Prochlorococcus marinus str. MIT 1214: one gene and its partners. Each later gene encodes a partner of the first gene's protein in a complex. Links are inferred from orthologs where the notes say so. Each region holds a gene or a part of one and is shown in the gene's direction. Other genes may lie near its edges. The genes, in order: accB, accD and accC.

What was found.
Region 2: the proteins of accB (region 1) and accD are in contact, whole or in part, in a solved structure (PDB 8UXZ), measured with the Escherichia coli proteins. The link is inferred for Prochlorococcus marinus str. MIT 1214 from one-to-one orthologs.
Region 3: the proteins of accB (region 1) and accC are in contact, whole or in part, in a solved structure (PDB 8UXZ), measured with the Escherichia coli proteins. The link is inferred for Prochlorococcus marinus str. MIT 1214 from one-to-one orthologs.

The regions. Positions count from the first base shown.
Region 1 is NZ_CP114777.1:1,363,963-1,370,001, forward strand. The notes cover bases 200-3,073. They hold accB (acetyl-CoA carboxylase biotin carboxyl carrier protein), read left to right. Parts: upstream 200-1,326; coding sequence 1,327-1,821; downstream 1,822-3,073. Other genes in these bases: O5639_RS07610 (peptidylprolyl isomerase), read right to left, coding at 200-703; efp (elongation factor P), read left to right, coding at 767-1,330; pdxA (4-hydroxythreonine-4-phosphate dehydrogenase PdxA), read right to left, coding at 1,831-2,856; O5639_RS07630 (SDR family oxidoreductase), read right to left, coding at 3,001-3,073. In the rest of the region: more of O5639_RS07610, read right to left, coding at 1-199; more of O5639_RS07630, read right to left, coding at 3,074-3,900; O5639_RS07635 (hypothetical protein), read left to right, coding at 3,933-4,157; O5639_RS07640 (HNH endonuclease), read right to left, coding at 4,162-4,563; O5639_RS07645 (DUF6554 family protein), read right to left, coding at 4,707-5,129; O5639_RS07650 (hypothetical protein), read left to right, coding at 5,375-5,563; O5639_RS07655 (pyridoxal-phosphate-dependent aminotransferase family protein), read right to left, coding at 5,655-6,039. UniProt on the Escherichia coli protein: This protein is a component of the acetyl coenzyme A carboxylase complex; first, biotin carboxylase catalyzes the carboxylation of the carrier protein and then the transcarboxylase transfers the carboxyl group to form malonyl-CoA.
Region 2 is NZ_CP114777.1:199,617-205,591, reverse strand. What follows is about bases 2,717-5,526. They hold accD (acetyl-CoA carboxylase, carboxyltransferase subunit beta), read left to right. Parts: upstream 2,717-3,584; coding sequence 3,585-4,469; downstream 4,470-5,526. Other genes in these bases: O5639_RS01030 (Gfo/Idh/MocA family protein), read left to right, coding at 4,888-5,526; O5639_RS01035 (hypothetical protein), read left to right, coding at 4,462-4,866; O5639_RS01045 (prepilin peptidase), read left to right, coding at 3,045-3,524; O5639_RS01050 (phosphoribulokinase), read left to right, coding at 2,717-2,984. In the rest of the region: lpxD (UDP-3-O-(3-hydroxymyristoyl)glucosamine N-acyltransferase), read left to right, coding at 1-888; leuB (3-isopropylmalate dehydrogenase), read left to right, coding at 915-1,994; more of O5639_RS01050, read left to right, coding at 2,082-2,716; more of O5639_RS01030, read left to right, coding at 5,527-5,975.
Region 3 is NZ_CP114777.1:1,473,602-1,479,607, forward strand. The notes cover bases 1,699-4,539. They hold accC (acetyl-CoA carboxylase biotin carboxylase subunit), read left to right. Parts: upstream 1,699-2,367; coding sequence 2,368-3,711; downstream 3,712-4,539. Other genes in these bases: O5639_RS08115 (glycosyl transferase), read right to left, coding at 1,699-2,132; O5639_RS08130 (YggT family protein), read right to left, coding at 3,725-4,024; psbX (photosystem II reaction center protein PsbX), read left to right, coding at 4,112-4,282; O5639_RS08140 (Ycf66 family protein), read left to right, coding at 4,366-4,539. Also shown: O5639_RS08110 (PRC-barrel domain-containing protein), read left to right, coding at 1-854; more of O5639_RS08115, read right to left, coding at 855-1,698; more of O5639_RS08140, read left to right, coding at 4,540-5,334; O5639_RS08145 (chlorophyll a/b-binding protein), read right to left, coding at 5,346-5,585; O5639_RS08150 (ABC transporter ATP-binding protein/permease), read right to left, coding at 5,595-6,006. UniProt on the Escherichia coli protein: This protein is a component of the acetyl coenzyme A carboxylase complex; first, biotin carboxylase catalyzes the carboxylation of the carrier protein and then the transcarboxylase transfers the carboxyl group to form malonyl-CoA.

The DNA.
Region 1 (6,039 bases):
TATAGCCAATCGCTTCTCCTTTAGGATCTCCAGTTTGAAGAATAAAAAATTCTTCAGCTCTATTAATTGGTAAACCATCGTAAAAACCTTTTAATGAAAGATCTATAAATGCACCAGCTGTTAAAGGAGCATTATAACCATCGATAATTGCGCTCATATTTCCTTTTGATGTTTTTATTTCTACATTTGCTCTCCCTAAGAGTCTAGGTAAATTGTCATATTCACTAGGGATTGCATATGGAAAATCATTAGTGATTAAAAGAGATTCTAGATCATCAATTGTTTTTAAACTTTGACGTCTGACATCAAGAAATGAGACTTTATTTTTTTCGTTTGCTATTTGCCTTAATTCATCAAGCTCTTCATTTAAATTTGAGAGCAAATTAACTGCTTTTTCTTTATTTTCATCTGGCATTGAATCAAGAATTTGATTTTTTCTATTACTTACTAAAAATTGACTTCTTGAGGTGGCTTTGCTGATAGCTGACCATCTACTTCCTCGAAGATCATCGCTCGTATCTTCAAGTTTGTTTTGTAATTCACGTAATTCTTTTTGGTCAATCGGTAAAGAATTTCTTAATATTGCATAAGGATCTTTTAGTCGATTACCATTTGGAAGGCTTGCAGCAGCAGGGTCAATCCATGGAGAACTCAAAGAAAATAGGATTGTTATCAGGGCAAGAATGCAAATCTTTTTTGCCATGTTAATTCTATGTTTTGCATGACTTTGGCACAGACTTATGATCGATTGGTATCTTTTGTGTGAATGATTTCAAGTAACGACTTTCGCACTGGCACTACTATCGAGTTAGACGGTGCAGTTTGGCGTGTTATTGAATTTCTACATGTCAAGCCTGGTAAGGGTTCTGCGTTTGTCAGGACTAAATTAAAAGCTGTTGTGAGCGGTAGTGTTGTCGAAAAGACTTTTAGAGCTGGGGAAATGGTTCCTCAAGCTCTTTTGGAGAAATCAAAGTTGCAACATACTTACATGGACGGAGATGATTTTGTATTTATGGATATGACTTCTTATGAAGAAACACGCCTAACTGCTGAACAAATTGGAGAAAGTCGGAAATATCTAAAAGAAGGGATGGAGGTTAATGTAGTGTCCTGGAATGAAAAACCACTTGAAGTTGAATTGCCCAATTCAGTTGTTTTAGAAATAAAAGAAACTGATCCTGGGGTTAAAGGTGACACTGCTTCAGGAGGTACAAAGCCAGCAATCTTGGAAACAGGAGCTCAAGTTATGGTTCCATTATTTATTTCAATTGGTGAGAAAATTCGGGTAGATACTCGAAATGACACTTATCTAGGACGAGAAACACAATGACAATGAATCTTGATCACGAAGAGCTTCATCGCTTGTTGGCAAGTCTATCTGAGAGCGATATTCAAGAGTTTCGACTTGAGGGAGAAGACTTTTATTTGGAAGTTAAACGTAATCTTGGGACTTCTTCAGATTCAATAACTTCTCAAAAGAAATCGACATCCGAAGAGATTGATCCACCACATCAACGCAAAATTGAGGCTTCACCAGTTCCAAGCACACCTCCTCCTTCAGTTCCAGGATCACGCTCTGATTTGGTTGAAGTTACTGCTCCCATGGTTGGGACCTTTTATCGGGCACCAGGGCCAGAAGAGCCTCCTTTCGTGGACATCGGATCGAGGATCAGTGTTGGGCAAGCAGTTTGTATTCTTGAGGCAATGAAATTAATGAATGAATTGGAGTCAGAGGTGAGTGGAGAAGTAATTGAAATTCTTGTTGAAAATGGAACTCCAGTTGAGTTTGGTCAAGTATTAATGAGATTAAAACCTTTATAGATTTTTAATTTATCGAGAAAGAAGCCAGGCATTATTAATTGCAGCAATCATGCTTTTTTCTCTGGCCTTGAACTTACCTGCAATATCTAGAGCAGTACCATGATCAGGAGATGTTCTTACAAATGGTAGTCCAAGAGTTGTATTTATAGCTTCGTCAAAGGCTATTAATTTGACTGGTATTAGACCTTGATCATGATATAAAGCAAGAATTCCGTCAGGCGCATTATTGGAAGTTGAGAGAGCATTCCATGCATTTGCTGATGAAATCCAGCAAGTGTCTGGAGGTATAGGTCCGCTTATTTTTACTTCTGGATTATCTAATTTCCATTCATTTAAAATGGGAATCATTAAGTTTTGTTCTTCTATGCCAATCTTTCCTTCTTCTCCCGCATGTGGATTTAAGCCTGCTATGTGAATTAATGGTTTTTCTTTGAACTGACGACAAAAATTCAATAAAGTATCTAATTTAAATCTAATTAATTCTTTTGTTAAATTATTTTTGATTTCATTAAGAGGTATATGCGTTGTCGCTAGTAAAGTATTAAATCTCCATCCATTATTTGGTGATATTGCTGTAAAAAGCATTGATGTTTTTTTATTAGTTAACTTTCCTAATAATTCAGTTTGACCTGCAAATTCATGCCCAGCTTTATGCCATGCTATTTTTGAAATAGGTGCTGTGACTAAAGCTTTTGCTTTTCCTTGTAAAAGTATATTTGTAGCATTTAAAAGCCATTTAAAGCTTGCTGCGCCAGTATACTTATCAACTTTTCCTGGTATTATTTCTTTTTCTAGAGGTATATCAATAATATCAAGCTTGTTTGGGTTAGGGATATTATATATTCCATGTTTAATTAGCTTTAAATAAGTTGTATAAATATTATTTTTGCATCCTACAAGTAAAGGCTTTATTTTCTCATTTAAGCATTTAGAGGCAAGAGCTTTTAATATTATTTCGGTCCCTATCCCTGCAGGGTCTCCCAATGCAATAATAAGAGTATTTTCGTTGTCTTTCGATGTAGGAAATGTTTTCATGTTGTAATTTTGATCTGTTTTAGCGTGAGTAATGCTTCGTTGTTTTGAATTGGAATAAGTTTTTGATTATATTGGATTTTATTTGGTTATATTTTAGTTATGTATTAAATTTGGATGAGTTTTTAAAAGAACATTGATTAAAGATTATTCATTTATTTTTAATTTTGAGAAACAATTTTTTAAGCCAGATTTAAAATCTGGGTAAATTAGAGAATAACCGAGTTTTTTACATAATAAATTGTTATCAACTTTTCGATTTTCTTGCCAAAAAGATAGTGCCATTGGACTCATTGTTTTTTTTGCAATTTCAAAAGGTACTTTTGATGGTAGAGATATTTTGGCTAATTTAGCTGCGTAATCAATCACTTCAAGATTATTGCTTGGTAAGTTATCAGCTACATTGACTACAGATGGATTGTTTCCTTGAGAATAGAGATTAATCAAAAATAAAACAGCTCCAGCAATATCATCCACATGAATTCTTGAAAATACTTGACCAGGCTTGTCGATCATTTTCGCTGTTCCTTTCAACAGGCTTTCATATGCAGATCTTCCAGGTCCATAGATACCTGGAATTCTAAGTATTTGAATAGGAAGCTGTGTTGCTAGCCATTGTTTTTCACAGGAAAATCTACGGATACTTCTTTCTTGTTGAGGATTAGGAGAAGTATTTTCATTTACCCATTCTCCTTGAGTGTCTCCATACACTCCAGTAGTAGATAAGTAACCCACCCACTTTAAATTTTTTGAATTTAGTAATTGACTCTTAAGTCTAAGTAGTACAGGATCTTCTCCACTTAATAATGGAGGTATACAACTTAGGACATGCGTTGCCCCCTCGAGAATTTCATCAGACAGCTCTTGATCAACATTAAATGTGAAATCAGCCCCCTTACTTTTTTCTTTTCTTCTACTGCACAAAACGTTTGCACCTAAATATCTTCCTGCACTTGCGACTCTTTGACCGCTATATCCACCTCCAAATATGATTAATTTCGATTTAGGCTCTAAAGGATCCAATTGCTTGACAATATCTTCAATCATTAGTACAAATGTATTATGTTGATTATTTAGGAATGATTGCTTCTTGTTTAAAGCCTAGTCTGAATTCCAGCATAGGTGTTGTCAGAATAAGGAACGATAAAAGATTACCTTCTCAAAAGAAAAATCAAAATTTGATCAAGCCTTTGATTGCTGCAATTTGTTTTCTCTTTTGTATTGTAGTTGTTCCTGAGAAGCCCATGAATCTAGCTTCCATATGTGAAAAATATAATTCTTCAGATGCCTGTCAAGTCTGGTAGAAATCTAAGCTGCTTGCCAAGAATAATCTTCATTCAATTGATCTTTTGATTTTTCATGTTGCTTAGGTTGAGCCCATTTTAGAAGTCTCAAAGCTAAGCGTATATCTCCTTCCGTCCAAGCTCTTATTGCCATAGAACGTCTTGGGTCATAAAAACGTTGTTTTCTGTACCATTCAAATGCATTGCTATCTGTTTTCTTTCCATTGCATGAAAGACAGGCAGGTACACAATTTTCAGTAATGCTTAAACCACCTTGACTTCGTGGCAAAACATGATCAATTGATTCTGAAAGCTTCCCACAATATATACATTTTTTTCCTGTGAAATCATGTAATGATTTTCGCCATCTTCGATTGCGCAGCTTTGGGCAGAGATCTTCTAAGAAAACCGCATCCCTATTGTGCATAAGTAAAAATTATCTAGTAGAATTTTCCCTCGACAAAGAAATAAGTCAATGTATCGAAAATATCATTTTTCTATTTTGTAAGATATTTTTTATTTTTGATTGATTAAATTTATTTATATCTTTTTATATCAACATAAGCTTTATCAATAGTTATAAGGATCTAAATATTTTCCTTTTGGACTTTTTTCTGGGTTCTGGATAGATGATTTTGTTTCATCTTTTAATTGCTGATCATCATCTATTTCTATTGAGATTGAGCCACCGGAATACATATCGCCTAAATAGCTAATGCAATCTTCATATTTTATTGGATCTAGAACTACTTCTTCAACAATTAGTGAGGCGGCTTGCTTAGGTGAAGTTTTGAATAGTCCTTGTTTTTTATTTTTTATAAATTGATACGCTGCTTGCCAGCTTGGCTCATGAGTATTACCTCCATTCCTCATAAAGCAATATATGTCTGCCCCGTTAGTGACTGCTGCATTAGTTTTGACGCCTAAAGTAGTACTGCATACTAAACAAATTATTGAAATAGGTAAGAAGTTTCGACTTATCCCAATTGGCATAATTTTTAAGAGAATTATCGATTTTAAAATATCTATTATTTTTTACTCTGTCTAGTTTTAGTTCGAATTAGTAATTCTTTGTTTTTATCTATTTTAATTATTTATGATTTAACCAAATATCGTATTTGAAAATCGATGAATTAAAATTTTACTGACGATTTCCCTTAGCCTTTATTCTACGAATTAACTAACTATCTTTTGATATAATGAATTGATAAAATCGTTTGTACTATTTAATTCTAATAATGAATACGATACAAGTTAAGAAACAGGCATTTTTAAAAGAAGCTGGCTATTTTTTTAAGAATGCATCAGTATATGCTGATGAAGGCGATTTACAATCTTGCGCTGGTTTAATTTTGAAAGCACTTGACAAAGAAAGAATGGCAAGTGTAGTTGGGCCTCAAGTGCTTCATTTGATTAAAACTAGATGATTATTCATAAATTTATTTAAGTTTATAAATATTAGTTTGTTTTTACAGACTTTTACATATAAGAATCGTAAAAGATGAATAATTAAAATAATTATTTTAATTGATTTAAGACTGAAATAGTTTTTGAAACCCCTGTTCCAGCTGGAGCTTGTAGTTTTCCCATTTTATCTAGAGTGCTTTCTAAAGCTGAAATTACACTCAGAATATCCCTATCGTTCACAAAGCCTAAATGCCCAATTCTAAAGATTTTTCCTTTTAAGTGATCTTGTCCTCCCGCTAGGAGTATATCGAAATCATTCTTTATGGATGTTCTGATGTTTTCTGCATCTATATTTTCAGGTTTAACAGCTGTTATTGCGGGGCTTCCAAAACCTTCTTTTGTGAATAAGGTTAAACCCATAGCTTTTATTCCTTCTTGCGTTGCTTTTTGATGACGAGCGTGACGCTTAAAAATATTATTTAGTCCTTCATTTTGC
Region 2 (5,975 bases), 1.2 Mb from region 1 along the record:
CTCATCAAAACTTCAAAAGCCTCTGCTCTATTATTACCAGCAAATGATAATGATATTGTTGAAATCGCAAAGAAGATTTCAGTTGATTGGATACTACTTAAAGACCCCAAGATTGCTTTTGCTGAAACATTAGAGCTTCTTTATCCTTCTGAGATAAAAAGTACAGGTATACATAAAAGTTCTGTCATCGGACAGAATGTAAAAATTGGTGTAAACGTTTCTATAGGAGCTAATGCTTATATTGGAGATAATACTGAAATTGGAGATGGGACTATTGTTCATGCAGGCGTTGTTATCTATAAAAATGTGAGCATTGGTGCCAAAAATTTAATTCACGCAAATAGTGTTATTCATACTGGATCTAAACTTGGCGACGAATGTGTAATTAATGCTAACGCCGTTATAGGTGGTGAAGGTTTTGGATTCGTACCTACATCACAGGGATGGAAGAAAATGCCTCAGGTGGGAATAGTTATTTTAAAAAACAAAGTAGAAGTTGGTAGTGGATCAACAATTGATAGGCCTTCAGTAGGAAAGACAATAATTGGTGAAGACACAAAAATTGATAACCTAGTACAAATTGGTCATGGAGTAACTACCGGCAAAGGTTGTGCGATGGCTGCTCAAGTTGGTATTGCTGGAGGCGCACAGATTGGAGACGGAGTTATTCTTGCTGGACAAGTTGGTGTCAGTAATAGAGTAAAAATTGGCGATAGAGTGATAGCCAGCTCCAAAACAGGAATCGTATCAAATATTGATGCAGGAAAGGTGGTTAGCGGCTTCCCTGCTATTCCCAATAAACTATGGTTAAGATGCTCTGCTAATTTCAAAAAACTACCTGAGATAGCAAAAGCCATTCGTCAATTAGATCGCAGAAAATCCAGGTAAGTTTTTCCCTTAATTAATAAGAACAAATGAAGTCTTACAAAATAACGTTATTGCCAGGAGATGGAATTGGTCCAGAGATAACAAACGTCACGCATAAAATCCTTGACCTCGTCTCAAGAAAATTTGGCTTTGAAATCAAATTTAAAGAAATGCCTTTTGGCGGGTCCGCTATAGATTCAGATGGTATCCCCTTACCAGATAGAACTCTTCAAGAATGTAAGAACTCTGATGCTGTTTTGTTAGCAGCAATAGGAGACCCAAAGTATGACGAATTACCTAGGGAGAAAAGACCTGAAACAGGTTTACTTAATCTCAGATCTTCTTTGGATCTTTTCGCAAATATAAGACCAGTAAAAATAATTCCATCCTTAACAAAAGCAAGTAGCTTGAAAGAAGACTTTGTTAAAGAAGTTGATTTAGTAGTAGTCAGAGAACTTACTAGCGGTATTTACTTTGGAGAACCTAAAGGAAGGATAAAAACAGAAAAGGGAGAAAGGGCATTTAATACGATGACATACACTTCCGAGGAAGTTAAACGAATCGCAGAAATTGCTTTTAAATTAGCCAAACAAAGACGTCAAAAAGTTTGCTCAGTCGATAAAGCTAATGTTTTAGATGTAAGTCAACTATGGAGAGAGGAAACAATCTTGGTGTCTAACAACTACCAAGATATAGAACTTACGCATCAATATGTAGATAACGCAGCAATGCAACTTGTTAGAGATCCAAGCCAGTTTGATGTGATTCTTACAGGTAATTTATTTGGAGACATTCTTAGCGACATTGCAGCCATGCTGACAGGCTCAATTGGCATGCTTCCTTCTGCTTCGTTAACCACTAATGGTCCAGGTGTATTTGAACCTGTTCATGGTTCAGCTCCTGACATAGCTGGAAAAGATATAGCCAATCCAATCGCAATGCTTTTATCTGCTGCAATGATGTTAAAAATTGCCTTTAATGAAACACAAGCAGCAAATTCTTTAGAAAATGCAATTAACCAGATCCTAACTGAGGGTTATAGAACATCTGACTTAATGAGCGAGCAGATAACTAAAAAGGTTGGTTGCTATCAAATGGGAGAACTATTGGCAAAAAAATTAAAATAAATAGTTCACAAATTAAAAAACTCTTTGAATAGTTTCCCTTTGTGGTCAGTCGACCTGTAAAAATGAAAAGTCAATACATAAGCGTCGATGTCAAAGCTTCACCCAGTAGTAGCTGTAACTGGTTCATCCGGAGCAGGAACAAGCACAGTTAAAAGAGCTTTTGAGCATATATTTGCTCGAGAAAATATAGTTCCTGCAGTTGTTGAAGGAGATAGCTATCACCGTTTTGAGAGAATGCCTATGAAGAAGGCAATGTCTGAAGCCCTTTCAAGAGGTGAAAATTTTTCTCATTTTGGACCAGAGGCAAATTTATTCGACAAATTAGAAGACCTATTTAGTCAATATGGAAAAACTGGCGGAGGTCAGAAAAGATATTATTTACATAGCCCAGAAGAAGCTGAGGAACACAACACTCGCTTAGGAACGAAACTAGATCCAGGTCAATTCACTCCTTGGGAAGATATTCCAACAGGAACGGACCTTTTGTTTTATGAAGGTCTACACGGTGGAGTAGTAGGGGAAAATTATGATGTAGCTTCATTCGCAGATTTACTTGTTGGTGTAGTACCAATTACCAATCTCGAATGGATACAAAAAATACATAGAGATAATGCAGAAAGAGGATATTCAGCAGAAACAATCGTCGATACAATTCTGAGAAGAATGCCTGATTATATCAATCATATATGTCCCCAATTCAGCAGAACAGATATTAATTTCCAGAGAGTACCGACAATTGATACATCAAACCCATTTATTTGTCGAAATATTCCAACACCAGACGAAAGTTTTGTAATTATTCATTTTAGAAAAGGTTCAAGGGAAAAATGGGGTATTGACTTCCAGTATTTATTAGGAATGATTCATGATTCCTTCATGTCTAGTCCAACAAGTATTGTTGTTAATGGAGGCAAAATGGGCTTTGCTATGGAACTTATTCTTACACCAATTATTCATAAAATGATAGAGGAGAAGAAAGCAGCAGGCTAATTAAATTAATCAATAAATCCAAGCTGCTTATATAGTTTTATCAGATAAAGTTAATAAATAATGGCGATTAATATATTCTTTACTTTAATACTTTTTTATATCTTGTATTACATCTCGATAGAAGATATAAATACAATGCTAATAAGTGAAAACAAATTGATATCATTTGCAATTTCAGGTCTTCTTTATTTGTTTTGCACAGGTTTATCCAAAGAAACAATAGATATTACAGATTTAATAATAAATAATTTTTTTTCAATGGTTGTTATCTTTATAACAATGTATTCAATAAGTAAAATAGGTTATAAGATTTTCGGAGTGAATTCATTAGGAATAGGTGATATAAAACTCACTTCTTTCAGTACAATATGGCTTGGTATAGAATTCAGTTTCTTATCATTATGCATTTCATTTTTACTATCAGCTATATACAGTTTGCATGGAAAAGTCACTAAAAAATTAAGAGCATTTCATCAGTATCCATTTGCACCATTCCTATCAATTGGAATATTTTGTTCTTGGATTATAGATAAGATTTAAACTTTCGAATCCTTTTAAAGGGACTCAAGGTATTAAATTAAATTCAATCACAACATAGCTGTGTCATTATTCGACTGGTTTGCTGATAGAAGAAAAGGCCAATTTGTTGGCAAAGTCACTCAGGAATCTGAAGAAAGTGATGGACTATGGGAAAAATGTCCAGAATGTGGACAGGTAGTTTATAGAAAAGATTTAATAGATAATTGCAGTGTTTGCAGTAATTGTGGGCATCACAATCGAATAGATAGCGAAGAGAGAATAAGACTAATTTCTGATCCAAATACGTTCAAATCAATCAATAATCATTTAACTCCCGTTGACCCACTGGGTTTTAAAGATCGACGAGCTTACGCAGATAGGCTCAGAGAAAGTCAAGCTAGTACTGGTCTTAAAGATGGAGTATTAACAGGGACATGCGAAGTTAATTCTATTCCCATGGCATTAGCTGTAATGGATTTCAGATTCATGGGCGGCTCAATGGGATCTGTTGTGGGAGAGAAGCTCACAAGGCTTATCGAACATTCAACTAAAGAAAAACTGCCATTACTGATTGTTTGCGCTTCGGGTGGTGCGCGAATGCAAGAAGGGATGTTAAGTCTGATGCAAATGGCAAAAATTTCAGGGGCCCTTGAACGACATAGAGATGCACAGTTGCTCTATATGCCTTTACTTACACATCCCACTACTGGAGGAGTTACTGCTAGTTTTGCCATGCTTGGAGATTTAATACTTGCAGAACCCAAAGCACTTATTGGATTTGCAGGGAGAAGAGTAATTGAACAAACACTTAGAGAAAAACTTCCTGATAATTTTCAAACAGCAGAATATCTTCAAGACCATGGTTTCGTAGATACCATTGTACCAAGAACAGAACTTAAAGAAACTTTGGCAAAGATACTTCGATTACATAAGACACAAGAAGTAAAATTACAAACTAATGCTTAAAATAAATCAAAAAATAAAAAATAAATTTAATTTTCTCTTGAATATATTAGTATTAATATTATTAATTTTTTTCAATAATACAAATATAGTATATGGAGCCAATACTAATTGGGTTGAAGTTAGTCGAACACCTGCTGGAATTCAATATTTAGATAGAGATAGTATTGATATTGAAGAAAAAGGAATAATAGAACTAACCACAAAATACATAAAAATCGCCCCTAGCACTTCAAAGGAAATAGAGGAGAATATTTATATAATGAAAATCAATTGTATGACTAATAAATTCAAGGATATTTCAGTTAATGGTAAACAGAATTTATCCGCAAAATGGGAAGACCCTAATGGGGATAAACTTTTAGATGATGTGATTTCAGATAGCTGCGAAAATGTTTAAACTCATCAATTATTTAAAAGAATGATCAATACAGATCATCCGATTCGCATAGCAATTGCAGGACTGGGTTTCGGTGAAAGTGTTCATATTCCTGCATCATTATCTAATAAGAATATTGAGCTTGTGGGATTGTGGCATCCTCGGCCAGAAAGGCTTAAAGAAGCCTGTAATAAGCACAATCTTCGTGCCTACGAGACCTGGGAGGATTTAGTAAATGATTCCAAAGTAGATGGAATAATCATAGCTACTCCGCCAGCACCCAGATACGAGCTTGCACTAGAGGCAATTAAAGGAGGAAAACATCTTTTACTAGAAAAGCCAATTTGCTTAAACTCTGAAGAAGTAAAAGAGCTTCAAAGAAATGCTCTAAAAAGAAATTTAAAAATAGCTGTCGATTACGAATATCGAGCGGTTCCTCAGTTCATGCAAGCAAAGCGAATAATTAACGAGAAGAAACTAGATGAACCATATTTTGTAAAATTAGATTGGCTAATGAGCAGCAGAGCTAATCCAGATAGACCATGGAATTGGTATTCAGACGAAGATTCTGGTGGAGGGGTATTGGGCGCGTTAGGCACCCATGCTTTTGACATGATTCATTGGCTCATTGGTCCAACTCATTCATTAAGCGCAATAAATGCAACTTCAATCAAACAAAGATTTTGTACCCAATCAAAAAACACTAAAAAAGTAACAAGTGAAGATGTAAGCATTTCTCAACTACAAATTAAAAGCATTAATAACAATTTGATTCCAGCTCAAGTAAATCTCTCTGCCGTAACAAAACAAAGCCGAGGTTTTAGTCTAGAAATTTATGGGCGCAATGGAACTCTTATTCTTAGCAGTGATAATCAGAAAGATTATGTGCACGGATTTGGGCTGTGGTTCTCAACTAAGGAAGAAGTTCTTAAAAGTATTCAACCAGATTCAGATCTTTCTTTTTCAAAAATTTGGACAGATGGACGAATTGCCCCAGTAGCAAGAATACAAAACTGGTGGGTTCAAAGCATAAAAGACGGTACACCAGTTATTCCAGGCTTAGCTGAGGGATTAGCAAGCCAAATTGTTTGTGACAAGGTTAAAGAATCAAACTCGATTGGAATGAAGCT
Region 3 (6,006 bases), 110 kb from region 1 along the record:
TAACACGTTTTTTACCTGGATTGCCACGATGGCTTCCTCTTGATCAGATTCGACAAGTAGGTGATGTGATTTTGGTAGATACATTAGATTCATTGAGTGAAAACTTTGTTCCTGAGAGATTCAATAAAGTTATTAATTGCCAAGTGATTACTGAATCAGGTGATCAGTTGGGAAGAGTACTTGGATTTTCTTTTGACATTGAAACTGGAGAACTACTTACTTTAGTTATGGGAGCATTAGGCGTTCCATTATTAGGCGAAGGGGTTTTAAGTACTTGGGAGATGCCTGTTGATGAAATTGTTAGTAGTGGTCCTGATCGAATAATTGTTTATGAAGGTGCTGAAGAGAAATTAAAACAATTAAATAGTGGTTTTCTTGAAAAGCTTGGTGTAGGTAATTCGGGATGGGAAGATAGCGAAAGAGAAAGGTATAGAGTTAATCTCGTCCCAGTTGAAAATCAATTGACCTCTGGAGAAAGTGCAAATGATGATCAAAGACTTCTAGAACAATCTCAAGAGGAGATTTTTGAAGAAGAAGAGATGGAATATGTAGAATTACAAGATTCAGAACAAGAACAATATAATCAAGAATTAAGATACCTAGATGAATCTAATCAGTCTTCAATTTATTCAGAAACTGATGAAGATGACGTAAGTTATACTGAATCAAAATTCAATACTAGTTCTGATACTTTTCAAGCAAAAATATCCTCTCGTAATACTAAAAATAGGTCACTAATAAATAGAGATGAAGAGCCTATGGATGTTGAGCCTTTGGAAAAACCATCTATCAAAAAATCTCAGGTTCCTCTATCTAATGATAAAAAAAATTCAGATATTGAAGATCCATGGTGATTAACTTAAAAGTTTTTTCTCTTTTAGAAGATTAATAATTTCTTGACAAAATTTCTTTGTTGCTCCTTTAAGACCTCTAAGTGCTTGAAGATCTTCTTTTTGGCCAGAAAGCCTTTCAGGTGAATTTAACCAATCAACTGTTTCTTCAGCTATTTGGGTTGTGCTTATGTGTCCGATTCTTTCAGGTACAATCATTCTTTTTGCCGATATATTTGGCCAAGCCAGAAATCCTCTTTTTCTCAGTTTTACAAAGCTAATGAATAAACCTAGGCATCGTTTTAAAATTGGTAATCTAGCTATTAAACCTACAATCCCATCCCATGCTTCCATAACTAGAATGTGTTGTGTAGGTACGACAACTATCATCGGAATATTTAATGAGCCCAGCTCAGCAGTATTGGCCCCTACTGTTGTTAAAGCTATATCACACTGACTGAGATCACTATATGCTGGATGCTTTTCTTGCACTAAAATCACTGTCGAATTATTGGTGATTAATATTCCTCTTGCTTCTTTATTTTTGGCTTTAGAAATTGATTTTATTCCAGATTTATATTGTTTGGTAATTATATTTTTTTTGCTACCATAATATTTGATTTCATCGATATTTGTGGTGGGAGCAATAGGTATTAGAAACTTACAATCTGGCATAGATTTTGATATTTTATCAGCTACATCAAGAAAAAAAGGTATTCCAATTTTTAGTTTGGCGCTTTTTGAACCTGGCATAAGAGCAATCCACTTTCCAGGAGGCAGTGGATCATCAATTTTTGCAGTTTCTGTTAAGTCAGCTGTCAGGTCTCCTATTACTGAGCAACGATTTTGAATTCGTCTTGGCAGTTTCTCAACGATACTTTCCGACATTGTGACAATACGATTATTCCAAAACGGCCATCTTGCGATCCATTCTGCATATGTCATATTTAAATATCCCAATCTTGCTGAAAGCAGAACGCTCCAAAATTGATCTCCTCCTAAAAAAATTACTAATCCTTTGGATGGCCATGAACCAAATTTTTTAGGCTTTATAAGAAGTTTCCAGAAATTTTTTGCTTTTATTATATTTTCAAATTGCAACCATTTTTTGGCAACGAGATTTTCATTGCCAGTTGCGTTCGGGCATGGAACCAAAACAAGATTTAAGGATATTGAAGATGCCTTTGCTTTAGGTCTTAGCGCAATTTGTTTATGCAGCTCTTGAGCCAGTGGCTTAACCCAAGTAGCTAGTTCACCTGGTCCATTTGAGACAAAGATAATTGCTACAGGATCATTACTCATTTATTGATGAGCATTAGTTTTGAAAAATGCGGATGGCGAGACTTGAACTCGCAAGGCCGAAGCCACATGTTCCTTAGACATGCGCGTATACCAATTCCGCCACATCCGCAAGGTAACTCAGTTAAACACCAAGTAACCATGATCATAATGCTAAACCTATTAAGCTTCTACTTAATGCGTTTCTGTGTTGGGCACTAATACTGATACGATCCGCCAGAGGACTAAATAAATTTGAATGCCCATAGGCAAATTGCTGATAGCTAATCGTGGCGAAATAGCTTTAAGAATTCTCCGGAGCTGTCGTGAGATGGGGATTGCAACTGTTGCTGTTTACAGCACTGTGGATAAAAATGCGTTACATGTTCAATTAGCTGATGAGGCTGTTTGTGTAGGAGATTCTCCTAGTAGTAAAAGTTATCTTAATATTCCAAACATATTAGCTGCAGCAACATCACGAGGTGTTGATGCTATTCATCCTGGTTATGGCTTTTTAGCTGAGAATGATCGCTTTGCAGAGATTTGCGGAGACCATGGGCTGATTTTTGTAGGTCCATCTCCTCATGCAATACGTTCGATGGGTGATAAGTCGACAGCTAAATCGACTATGCAGAAGGTTGGAGTACCAACTGTTCCTGGAAGTGAGGGTTTGTTAGAGAGCGTTTCAGATGCATCCCAGCTGGCTTCTGAAATGGGCTATCCAGTAATGATTAAGGCAACAGCAGGAGGCGGTGGAAGAGGCATGCGTTTGGTGGGACATGCTGATGAATTGGATAATCTTTTTAAAGCTGCACAAGGGGAAGCAGAAGCTGCATTTGGTAATCCAGGTTTATATATGGAGAAATTTATTGATCGTCCAAGGCATGTAGAGGTTCAGATTCTTGCTGATCGTTTTGGAAATGTTGTGCATCTTGGAGAGAGAGATTGCTCGATTCAAAGACGACATCAGAAATTGTTGGAGGAATCACCCAGTCCAGCTTTAGATGATCAGTTGAGATTACAGATGGGAGAAGCAGCAGTTGCAGCAGCAAAAAGTATCAATTACGAAGGTGCAGGGACAGTGGAGTTCTTACTGGATCGTCATGGAAACTTCTATTTTATGGAAATGAATACTCGAATACAAGTTGAGCATCCAGTAACGGAATTAGTTACAGGTATGGATCTCATTTCAGAACAATTACGAATTGCAGGAGGAGAAAAATTAAAATTTAGTCAATCAGAGATCAAGCTTGAGGGACATGCAATCGAATGCAGAATTAATGCTGAAGATCCAAGTCACAATTTCAGACCCTCTCCAGGTAAAATTACAGGCTGGTTGCCTCCTGGTGGGCCTGGTGTCAGGGTAGATAGCCATGTGTATACCGGTTATGACATACCTCCTTTTTATGATTCTTTAATAGGAAAATTAATTGTTTGGGGAAGAGATAGAGAAGCTGCACTTAAACGTATGGAAAGGGCTTTAAACGAGTGTGCAGTTACAGGAATTACAACAACTATTGATTTTCATTTGAAATTACTCAAGAGAAAAGAATTTACAAAAGGGGATGTCCATACAAAGTTTGTCGAACAAGAAATGTTGTAAATAGTTCTAAAGATCAAAATATAATTTGAGTTAGTAAACCTTGTTGACCAAGAAACAATTCGCGAAAAAGGCTTAAGAGACCTACCCAAATAATTGGAGTAACATCTACTCCTCCTATAGGTGCCACAATTTTTCGAGTAGCTGCAAGTATAGGTTCAGTTGGTAAAAAGATAATTGGCCATAAACCAGTTCTTAAATCTATTTTTGGATACCAAGTCAAAATAATTCTGAGAAGGAATGCAAGGGTTAGCGAACCTATTAAAAAACCCATTAAAAAATGCAGGGTTGGAAGACTTTTAATTAACAGAGGCATCACAAAGCTCAAAGCATTATTGAATAGATGGCATAAATCATCTTTTATTGCGTAAGATTACTCGGTCTTGCATAAGAATTAGCTGAAATGACTTTTCATTTTTTAAATTTGTTCCTTAGTGCTGGAGCTTCTGGTCAAGCTGCTACTAGTTCTGCTGTTGGGATGATAGGGAGTTTTCTTGCCGCTGGAGCTTTGGTAGTTGCACCTGCTGCTGCTGCGTTGATTTGGGTAAGCCAAAAAGATGCATTGAGTAGATAGCCCTAGCAAACACCTATTTATGCCATAGACTGATAAATATAAGGTTGGTTTCAACCTGAAAATGTTTATTTAAGAGGGCAAACTTGGTCAATGCCAGTCTAAATTGGGCCAGCATTGTTGGCATCGTTCTAGCTGTATGCGGAGCTGGCTTATATTTTCTTAGATCTTTTAAGCCAGCATTGGCAAGAGATTACGATGTATTTTTTGCAGCTATTGGTTTGCTGTGTGGAGGGATACTTTTTTTTCAAGGTTGGCGTTTAGATCCCATCCTTCAGTTTGGACAGTTTTTACTTGCAGGAACAACTGTTTTCTTTGCGTATGAAAGTGTTCGCCTGAGAGGTATTGCAACAGATCAAGCACGAAGATCTTCATATTTTGATGATGAACCTGAGTTGCCAAGATCTTCTAGAGGAAGTTTGTCTGATGCAGGACCTGATAGAAATTATGATCGATTTGAGGAAACTCAACCTATTAATAGAAGATTTTCTGGTAGAGAAGATTATCAAGAAGAATATCCAGATGATGAAAAATATGGAAGACGTCCATCTAGGGCGGCAATCCCTGAGCAGGCTGTAAGTAGAAGGCCCAGAAATATTAGTTCTCCAGAAATTAATTCTCGAGGAGCCGAGAGAGATAGGAGAATGGAACGATTTAATAATCCAGAATCTTCTTCAGATAGAGCCTCAAGCTTTGGCGATAGGAGAATTAGCCGACAAGAAAGTAGGAGGGGGACTCGTCCTTCAGCAAGTGTTCAAACTTCAAGTCGTAGAAGAAATGGAGCCCCTAATCCCTCTCAAGTATCATCTTCAAGATTAAATTCTGATAATGCAAATATACCTTCAATGGGATCTAGGAGGCCTTCTAAAACTAACAATAATATTGAAGATGCTGCCTTTTCTAGTTCTGAAAAAGGAGTAAGTAGAACTAGTAGAAGACCTGCAAAGAATTCCTCTGAAAACCCTGTCAATCGAAGATCATCTTCTACAAGCTCTTATTCATCGTCCACAAGAAAGTCGAGACCAAGAGATAACAGCTCAAGATTTGATGATTAATCAAATAATCATTATTTATTAATTATTCCAGCCCATTCCAAAAACGATATCTTGCTAATTGCTTCAACAAGTAGAACGGCCATAAGACCAAGCATTGCAAATCTTCCATTTATTCTCTCTGCATAGCCACTCCACCCAAATTCAGGAATATCATTTGTGGTTGCGCTAGGTGAAAGATTTTTAATTTCTGAATCAGTTTGTTCTTGTTTTATTGACTGATTATCTTGGTTTGTTTCAGTATTGGAGTTCATAGAAATACATTAGTTCTCAGTGAATTGGTAACTTGCAGCGGGCAATAATCGCCAACCTTTGTTCTCCGTGATTTCAAGCACAGTTTCATGATAGTTCTTTAGGGTTGGCCTGTGGCCAACGCTAATACATGCCATATCACGTTGGTTAAGAAGTTCATAAAGATGTTTTTCTGTATTTACGTCTAGTGCACTTGTTGCTTCATCTAAAACAACATATTTAGGCGAATTGAGTAAAAGTCTTGCGAAAGCTAACCTTTGTTGCTCTCCAAGAGATAACAGCCTTTGCCAATCTTGTTTGATATCTAGGTCCGGATACCTTTGGATTATTTGAGGTAACTTGACTTCCTCTAAAACGGCTTTTAGGTGATCATCACTGAATCTATTTTTATCTAATGGATAACAAAGCTGTTCTCTTAAAGAG